One region of the Actinopolyspora sp. BKK2 genome, then DNA from elsewhere that is predicted to be linked to it. Evidence: riboswitches for the same ligand, from Rfam matches in the RefSeq annotation. Region 1 holds a riboswitch; the other holds the start of a gene.
What was found. A riboswitch is a leader RNA that binds a small molecule or an ion and turns the genes downstream of it on or off. The one in region 1 is predicted to bind cobalamin.
Positions count from the first base shown of each region.

Region 2: another riboswitch for cobalamin. It lies ahead of G9Q41_RS13645 (iron ABC transporter permease); the one in region 1 lies ahead of cobN (cobaltochelatase subunit CobN).

Region 1 is NZ_JAANTE010000003.1:462,215-466,731, reverse strand. Features, by position in the region: gene cobN (cobaltochelatase subunit CobN) at 1-3,354, opposite strand, end outside; cobalamin riboswitch at 3,462-3,645, opposite strand; gene cobG (precorrin-3B synthase) at 3,734-4,517, shown strand, end outside.
Region 2 is NZ_JAANTE010000005.1:321,300-325,816, forward strand. Features, by position in the region: gene G9Q41_RS13630 (PH domain-containing protein) at 1-110, opposite strand, end outside; gene G9Q41_RS13635 (ABC transporter substrate-binding protein) at 280-1,314, opposite strand; gene G9Q41_RS13640 (ABC transporter ATP-binding protein) at 1,311-2,099, opposite strand; gene G9Q41_RS13645 (iron ABC transporter permease) at 2,099-3,115, opposite strand; cobalamin riboswitch at 3,325-3,467, opposite strand; gene G9Q41_RS13650 (hypothetical protein) at 4,000-4,517, opposite strand, start outside.

The DNA of each region.
Region 1 (4,517 bases):
GTAGTCCACCGTGGCCGCGAGCTCGAAAGCACCCTTGTAGCCGTGCTCGCGCATCGCCGAGACCCAGCGCGGGTTGACCACCCGGGAGCGGAAGACCCGGGAGGTCTCCTCGTGCAGCGAACGGGTGCGGATCGAATCGGGGCGCGAGCTGTCCCCGATGTATGCCGCGGGGGAGTCCCCGGTCAGCGCGCGCACGGTGGCCACCATGCCGCCGTGGTACTGGAAGTAGTCGTCGGAGTCGGCGATGTCGTGCTCGCGGGTGTCGGTGTTCTTCGCGGCGACCGAGATGCGGCGGTAGGCGTTCTCCATGTCCTGCCTGGCCGCGACGCCGTCCAGGTCGCGTCCGTAGGCGAACCCGCCCCAGACGGTGTAGACCTCGGCGAGGTCGGAGTCGTCCCGCCAGTTGCGGCTGTCGATCAGCGACAGCATCCCCGCGCCGTAGGCGCCGGGCTTGGAGCCGAAGATCCGCGTGGTCGCGCGCCGTCGATCCCCGTGCTCGGCGATGTCGGCACGGGTGTGCGCGCGGACGAAGTTCCACTCGTCGGGTTCGTCGAGATCGGAGACCAGCTGGAACGCGTCGTCGATCAGGTTGACCACGTGCGGGAAGGCGTCCCGGAAGAACCCGCTGATGCGCACGGTGACGTCCACCCGGGGACGTCCGAGCTCCTCGAGCGGGACGGCCTCGAGCCCGTTGACCCGGCGCGAGGAGTCGTCCCAGGTGGGGCGCACACCGATCAGGGCGAGCACCTCGGCGATGTCGTCGCCGGAGGTGCGCATCGCACTGGTTCCCCACACGGACAGGCCGACCGATCCGGGCCACTCGCCGTTGTCGGTGCGGTAGCGGTCCAGCAGCGATTCCGCGATGGCGTAGCCGGTGTCCCAGGCCAGCCTGCTCGGGATCCCCTTCGGGTCGACCGAGTAGAAGTTGCGTCCGGTCGGCAGCACGTTGACGAGCCCGCGCAGCGGGGAACCACTCGGACCGGAGGGGATGTAGCCCCCTTCGAGCGCGTGCAGGGTGGAACCGATCTCGTCGGTGGTGTCGTTCAACCGCGGGACGACCTCGGTCGCGGCGAACTGCAGGACCTCGACCACCTGTCCTGGGTCCTCGCCCAGCACCGACCGGCACACGGTCTCGGCCGCCTCGGCGCGCCACTCGTGCTGCTCCATGCCCTCGACCAGGGCCTGGGCGCGGGACTCGACGTCGTCCACGCGCTCCCGCGCCTCCGAACCGTCCTCGGAGAGGCCGAGGGCCTCGCGGAGCCCGGGCACGGCGGCCTGCTGACCGCCCCACATCTGCCTGGCCCGCAGCATCGCCAGCACCAGCCCGACCCGGGCCTGGCCTGCGGGCGGGTCCCCGAACACGTGCAGCCCCTCGCGGATCTGGGCGTCCTTGACCTCGCACAGCCAGCCGTCGACCTGCAGCAGGATGTCGTCGAACTCGGCGTCGTGCGGACGTTCCTCCAACCCCAGGTCGTGGTCGAGCTTGGCCGCCTGCATCAGCGTCCAGATCTGACTGCGGATGGCGGGAAGCTTCGCCGGGTCCATCGCCGTGATGTTGGCGTGCTCGTCGAGCAGCTGCTCCAGCCGCGCGATGTCGCCGTAGCTCTCCGCGCGCGCCATCGGGGGGACCAGGTGGTCCACCAGCGTGGCGTGAACCCTGCGCTTGGCCTGGGTCCCCTCACCGGGGTCGTTGACCAGGAAGGGGTACACCAGCGGCAGGTCGGCGATGGCGGCGTCCGGGGCGCAGGAGGCGGACATGCCGGCCGTCTTGCCCGGCAACCACTCCAGGTTGCCGTGCTTGCCCAGGTGCACCATCGCGTGCGCGTCGAAGTCGTCGGTCAGCCAGTGGTAGGCGGCCAAGTAGTGGTGGCTGGGCGGGAGGTCCGGGTCGTGGTAGATCGCGATCGGGTTCTCCCCGAAGCCCCGCGGGGGCTGGATCATGAGCACGATGTTGCCCGCCCTGATCGCCGCGAGCACGATCTCGCCCTCGGGGTCCTGCGAGCGGTCGACGAACAGCTCTCCGGGCGGAGGGCCCCAGTGCTGTTCGATGTCGGAGCGCAGGGACTCGGGCAGGGAGTCGAACCACTCCCGGTAGCGCTTGGCCGGCACGCGGATCGGGTTGCCTGCGAGCTGCTCCTCGCTCAGCCAGTCCCGGTCCTGGCCTCCCGCGGCGATCAGCGCGTGGATCAGCGCGTCACCGTCCTGCGCCGCCACGCCGGGAAGAGCGTCCGGTCCCTCAGCGGGGCCGATGTCGTAGCCCGCCTCCCCGAGAGCGCGCAGCAGCCGCACGGCGGACAGCGGCGTGTCCAGGCCGACCGCGTTGCCCACCCTGGCGTGCTTGGTGGGGTAGGCCGACAGCATCAGCGCGAGCCGCTTCCGCTCGGGCGGGACGTGGCGGAGCCGGGCGTGCCGCACGGCGATCCCGGCGACCCTGGCCGCGCGCTCCGCGTCGGCCACGTAGACGGGAAGGCCCTCCGAGTCGTTCTCCTTGAACGAGAACGGAACCGTGATCAACCTGCCGTCGAACTCCGGAACGGCCACCTGGGTGGCCATGTCCATCGGGGAGAGACCCTCGTCGTTGTCCTGCCAGGCGGAACGGCTGCTGGTCAGGCACATCCCCTGCAGGATCGGGATGTCCAGCTGGGCGAGCGCCCCGACGTCCCAGGCCTCGTCGTCGCCGCCGGCCGTGGCCACGGCGGGCTTGCTCCCGCCTGCGGCCAGCACGGTGACCACGAGCGCGTCCGCGCCGCGCAGTGCTTCGAGCAGCTCGGGGTCGGGGGTGCGCAACGAGGCGCAGAACAGGGGCATCGCCTGGCCGCCCGCGTCCTCGATCTGCTCGCAGAGGGTGTGCACGAAGGCGGTGTTGCCCGCCATGTGGTGGGCCCGGTAGTAGAGCACGGCCACTGTGGGGCCGTCCTGCCTGCCGGGAGTGCGGTCCAGCCTCCCCCAGGTCGGGGTCTCGGCGGGCTGCGCGAAGCCGTGGCCGGTCAGCAGGACGGTGTCGGAGAGGAAGTTGTGCAGCTGCTCGAGGTTCTCCGGGCCGCCGTGGGCGAGGTAGGCGTGCGCTTCGGCGCACACGCCGCCGGGAACTGTGGAGCACTCCATGAGCTCGGCGTCGGGCTGCTGCTCGCCACCGAGCACCACGACGGGCCGCGGGCCGGCGAGCAGGAAGTCCAACCCCTCCTCCCAGGCCCTGCGGCCGCCGAGCAGCCGCACCACCACGAGGTCGACTCCCTCGAGCAGTTCCGGAAGGTCCTGCGCGCCGAGTCTGGCCGGATTGGCCAGCCGGTAGTCGGCGCCGCTGGACCGCGCACTGAGCAGGTCAGTGTCGGAGGTGGACAGAAGCAGGATCATGCGACTCGCTCCTCGGCGTCGAGAACCGGGGCGGTCGACCAGGACAGGCGCGCGATGCACGCGCGGTCGTACGCTGCATCAGGAACCTTCCCAGGGGTCCTCGCCCCTTTGCTGACGGTCGCGGCGGCAGGAGTCTCCTGGCTCCCGGATCCTGGCTCCCTCCGGTCTTCCCATCGTCGTTCGACAGTGACCGTGCTTGGAGTTCGCTCCCCGGTGACAGTGGCGGGACCGCGCCGGATTCACACCGGCTTCCTCCGTCACCGCCGCGGATACGCCGTCCAGTTTCGGGAACGGGCCGATCTCCAGTCAAGCCGACGTGACGAAGCCCGTTCCCCGGCGTGTTTCGTGGCACACTTCCGTGGTCCGTAGCATCACCGCGATGTCCGAAGGTTTCGCTTCCGAACGGGACAGGCCGGACGCCTGCCCGGGTGCGCTCCAGGTCCACCCCGCCGCCGACGGTGGTCTCGCGCGGATCCGCGTCCCCGGCGGGACGTTGAGCACCGAGCAGCTGCGGGTGCTGGTCACGGCCGCGGAGGAGCTGGGCAACTCCACGGTCGAGCTCACCTCGCGGGCCAATCTCCAGCTGCGCGGTGTCGAGTTCCCCGAGGAGCTCGGGCGGCGGATCGGCGCGGTGGGACTGCTTCCCTCGCTGACCCACGAGCGGGTGCGGAACATAGTGGCCAGTCCCGGTGCCGGGCTGGACGACCCCGGTTGGTTGCCGGTGCAGCGGGTCGTGCGTGAGCTGGACCGGGGAATCTGCTCGACTCCGCGGTTGGCCGAGCTCTCCGGGCGTTTCCTGTTCACAGTGGACGACGGGAGCGGGGACGTGTCGCGGCTGCGCGGTGACGTGGGCCTGCTTCCGCTGGACGGGGAGACGGTCGCGGTGCTGCTCGGGGGGAACGACTCGGGCGCGCGAGTGAGGCCGGCCGAGGCCGCGGAGACGGCCGTTCTCGCCGCGGAGGAGTTCCTCGCGGAGCGGGACCGCCAGGGGGGCGGCGTCTGGCGAGTTGCCGAACTGGACACAACGGGAAACCTCGCGGACACGCTGCGTGCTCGATCGGGGCGTGCGGGAGGCACCGTTGTCGAAGTCACACCGCCCTTCGGGGTTCGGCGGGATCAGCAGGAAAAACCCTCGGTGGGGGTCCTCACGCGGACCGGGGGAG
Region 2 (4,517 bases), on a different contig from region 1:
ACCACCACAGCGCCCGCCCGGCAGCCCCACCAGAGGACGGCACGTCGATCGACGCGGTGCTGTGGTGGTCGCAACCGCACACCGCCGGGCGTTTCGCCGGTGTCGATCATGGGTCACCTCCGAGTCCGCGAGCCCGCGGCACATTTTGGCAGTCGGGAGCGGATGAGCGCGCCCGTGCGGTCCGGATCACGGCCGCTGCTCGTCCCGGCACCCGGTTCCGCGGCGGGGCGTGAGGAGGTCCGCCGCGGGAGCACCCGTGAGGAGGGCGAACGGAACGCCTCAGTCGTCAGCGGGAACGTCGTCCAGGAAGCGGGCGATCTCGCGCACCGCCGAGGCGTTGCGCGGCCCCTCCACCAGGGAGGCGTAGGGCAGGGTGAGGAAACGTCCCCGCCGGACGGCCTCGAGCTCGGAGACGGCGGGGTGCCCGCGCAGGAAGTCGATCTTCTCCGCGGCGCTCCTTCCTCCGTAGTCGTTGATCAGCACGACGTCCGGGTCGGCGCGCAGCACGGTTTCCCAGCTGACCGTGGTCCAGCTGTCGTCGAGATCGCGGAAGATGTTCTCCCCACCAGCCTTGTGGATGATCTGGTCGGCGGCCCCGCCGTTTCCCGAGGTGACGGGTTCACTCCTGCCCGAGTCGTAGAGGAAGACGCTGGGAGTGTCCCCTCCGGCGTTCCTCTCGCGCGCCTGCGCGATGGTGCTCCGGTACTCGGAGACCAGCCGCTCGGCCCGCTGCCGCACCCCGAACAGCTCGCCGAGGTTGCGGATGTCGGTGTACAGCGCCCGCAGCGGGGGCATGATGCCGCGCGCGTCCCGGGCACCGCTCCGACGGCAGGACTCGCTGAGCACGTAGGAGTCGATGCCGGCCTTCTCCAGGCGTTCGGGGGTGAAGCGCTCCGTCTCGCCGAACCCGTAGTTCCAGCCCGCGAAGACCATGTCCGCCCCGGCGGCCCGGACCCCCTCCATGCCGATCTCCTCGCCGAGGTGCGGTGTCCGTTCGAACTTCGCGGACCAGGGCGAGCTCCGCACCCCGTTGCGCTGTCCGTCGGACAGGAAGTAGCCGGCCATCCTGTCCTCGAGCCCGAGCGCGAACATGATCTCGGTGATCCCGATGTCGTTGGTGACCACCCTCCGCGGTGGCCGGTCGAAAGTGCGCTGCCGCTCGCAGTTGTCCAACCTCACCGGGAAGCGTTCCGGGGGCTCGCCCGAGGACGTGGTGGCCACCCTGGCGCCGCACCCCCCGAGCAGCAGGACACCGGACATCAGCAGGGAAACGCCTGCGAGTGCTTTCCGCCGGATGCGCACTGTGGATCTCATCCTTTCGGTGGTTCGGCCGTGCCGGAGCCGGTGGCCGGGGCGAACAGCAGCTGGGGGACGTCGCTGTCGGGGTGGCGGACGACGTGCGCGCGCACCCCGAAGACGTCGCCGACGACTTCGGGGGTCAGCACCTGCCCGGGAGGGCCACCGGCCACCACGTGCCCGCCGCTGAGCACGTAGACCTGGTCGCACCAGGCCGCGGCCAGGTTGAGGTCGTGCAGCGCGGTCAGCGTGGTCATGCCCAGCCGGCGCACCAGGGACAGCACCTCCAGCTGGTGCCGGATGTCGAGGTGGTTCGTGGGTTCGTCCAGCACGAGCAGCTCCGGTCGCTGCACGAGCGCTCGCGCGATGAGCACCCGCTGCTTCTCACCGCCCGAAAGCGACAGCACGCTCCGCTCCGCCAGGTGCGCGCAGCCCACGGCGCGCAGCGCCTCCGCGTGGGCGCGGTCGCGTTCCTCCCGCCCCGTTCCGCGGTGCGGGGTGCGGCCCATCTCGACGACCTCGGTGACCGTGAAGTCGAATTCGGACTGGGACTCCTGGGTCAGCGCGGCCATCAGGCGGGCGCTCTCCCGCAGGGACATCGCGGAGACGTCCGAGCCGCCGAGCCGGACCTCGCCCCGGTCGGGGCGCAGGGTCCGGTACACGCAGCGCAGCGTGGTCGACTTGCCGCTCCCGTTGGGCCCGACCAGCCCCACGAGCGCGCCCGAAGCGACGTGCACGTCCACGTCCCGGACGAGTCGCACGCCCGCCGCGGACACGTCGACACCTTCCACGTCCAGGTCCATCAGTTACCTCCCAGCGCGTTTCCGCGGCGGCGCATCAGCAGCAGGAAGCACGGAACACCGATCGCCGCGGTGATCACACCGAGCGGGAGCTGTTCGGGGGCGGCGACGGTCCGCGCGAGCAGGTCCGTCCACACCAGGAACACCGCACCGGCGAGGGGAGCCAGCAGCAGCACCCGGCGGTGGTCGGCCCCGACGAGCAGCCGCGCCAGGTGCGGCAGCATCAGCCCGACGAAGCCGACGGCTCCGCTGACCGCCACGAGCACACCGGTCACCGCGGCGGCCACCACGAACAGCTCGCGGCGGAAACGCGCCGGGCTCACCCCCAGCGTGGTGGCGGTTTCATCGCCCATGGCCAGGGCGTTGAGCCTGCGGGCCGACAGCAGCAGGTAGCAGAGTCCGCAGGCGACCACCACCGTGGCCACCGGCAGCGAGTTCCAAGTGACGCCGCCCAGGCTGCCGAGCAGCCAGAACATGGTGGACTTGGCCGCGTTGCCGTTCGGAGCCTGGAAGATCAGCAGCGTGGTGACGGCGGAGAACCCGTAGGACATCGCCGTTCCGGTCAGCACCAGCCGCAGCGGGGCGAGCCCGTTCGAGGTGCGGGCGATGGCGTAGACGAGCGCGGTGGCGCACAGCGCGCCGAGGAAGGCGGCCGTGGACAGGGCGTACAACCCCAGCGCACCGAGGATCCCGTACAGCGCGACCGCGCTGGCTCCCACCGAGGCTCCGGAGGAGATGCCGAGCACGAACGGGTCGGCCAGGGCGTTGCGCACCATGGCCTGGGTGGCGACCCCAACAGCGCTCAACCCGGCTCCGACCACCGCGGCCAGCAGCACCCTGGGCAACCGGACGTCCCGGATTATGTAGTAGATGCCGGCGTCCTCGGCCGGGATCACTCCGCCGCGCACTGCTTCGCGGAGCAGTGCGACGGTCTTGCCGAGGGGAATGCCGGTGGGGCCCAGCGCGACTCCGCACACGACGGAGCCGAGCAGCGCGACCCCCAGCAGCAGGCACAGCAGCGGAAGGCGGAGCCTGCCGGGACGTTGCCCGCGCGGTGCCGCTCGAAGCTGAGCCGTATCGCACAACCCGGGGACCTTTCTGCGTTGCAGACCACGCGAAGGCACCCGGCGCGCACGTGTCCACCCGGGACGGGTGTCGTGCTCGGGCTCCCTCCCCGCAGTCCTCGACGGTGGTGGAGCTTTCCGCGCCCTCACCGGGTCCGCTTCCGGGAGGGCGCCGCGACGACGTCGGGCTCTCGGGCTTGCTCACGCGAGCTCACCGTTGCGGGTCAGCGCCGGATTCGCACCGGACTTCCCCCGAGCGCCGTCGTTGTGGTTTTCCTGCGGGCGGATCTTCTGCCAAATGTTGGCGATTGTCCATGCTTTGTGCGGCTGGCCACAGCCGAGCGCGCTCGGCACCGGGGAGGTGACCGGGGAGAAGCCCGTGGAACGGGAGTTGTCCGATGTGGCGGGAACTTTCCGGTGCGTTCCACCCGGTGCGGGGCGCGCCGCGCGCACCGCGCCGTCGTGGTGCCGGGCGTCGTGGTGCTGTTCGAGGGGCGGGCAAGCCCCGCGACAGCGGGCGGTGAACCAACCGTTCGCCGGGAAAACCGGTGGAGAGGGTGAGGCCGGCGGGATTCGAACCCGCACTGGCTAGGACGTAGTCACAAGGGGCGAATTGGAGGGAGCGACATATGTCGAAAACGACCGTTTCTCGGCGTGGACGCGGCACGAACCAGCGCCGAAGCCGCTCACCTCGAAGGCGAGACCGCGAAAGTTGAGGAGTAAACCGCGAAGTCGGAGGCGCGGGCGGCGAAGTCAGCGGCCGGAGGATCGCAGCGATGAGCGAGCACCGAGCCGAGTGTGCCGAGCTGCGAGCCGAACGTCCTCGCCGAGTTCGTGCGTCAGCTCTCGTCGAGTGCGCGCTCCGCATAGGTGATCAAGTTCTGACAGATGTGGCAGTGCGTCGGGACCTCCACGCTGGCCATGTCGAGCTTGTAGAGCCAGAACGGCGGGAAGCTCTCGCCGTCCTCACCGGCCTCGAAGGCTGCCCGTCCCTCCTCGGTCAGACGCTCGATCTCAGCGAGGTACTGGTCAGTCATGTGGTAGAATTCCTCGAAGCCGTGCTCGCGCACGTACTCGAAGTTGAATCGGATCGACTCGAGTGCGATCGGGAACGGATGCAGTCCGAAGTGACCCCGCATACCCTCGACCAGCTCGTCGACGTCTGCCGATCGGACCACCGCGTCCAACCGCGCCCAACGCCCCGACTCGCGGTAGTCGGTAAGTTGGGTAGCGATCAACTGTCGGGCAGCGGCGAGGTTGTCCCGTTTTTCGTCGAACAGGCGCAGCGCCGCGTCCCGCGCCTCGGAGCTTCCTGTTTCGTGGGCCTCCTTCACGGCCGCCACCAAGTGCGTCACGA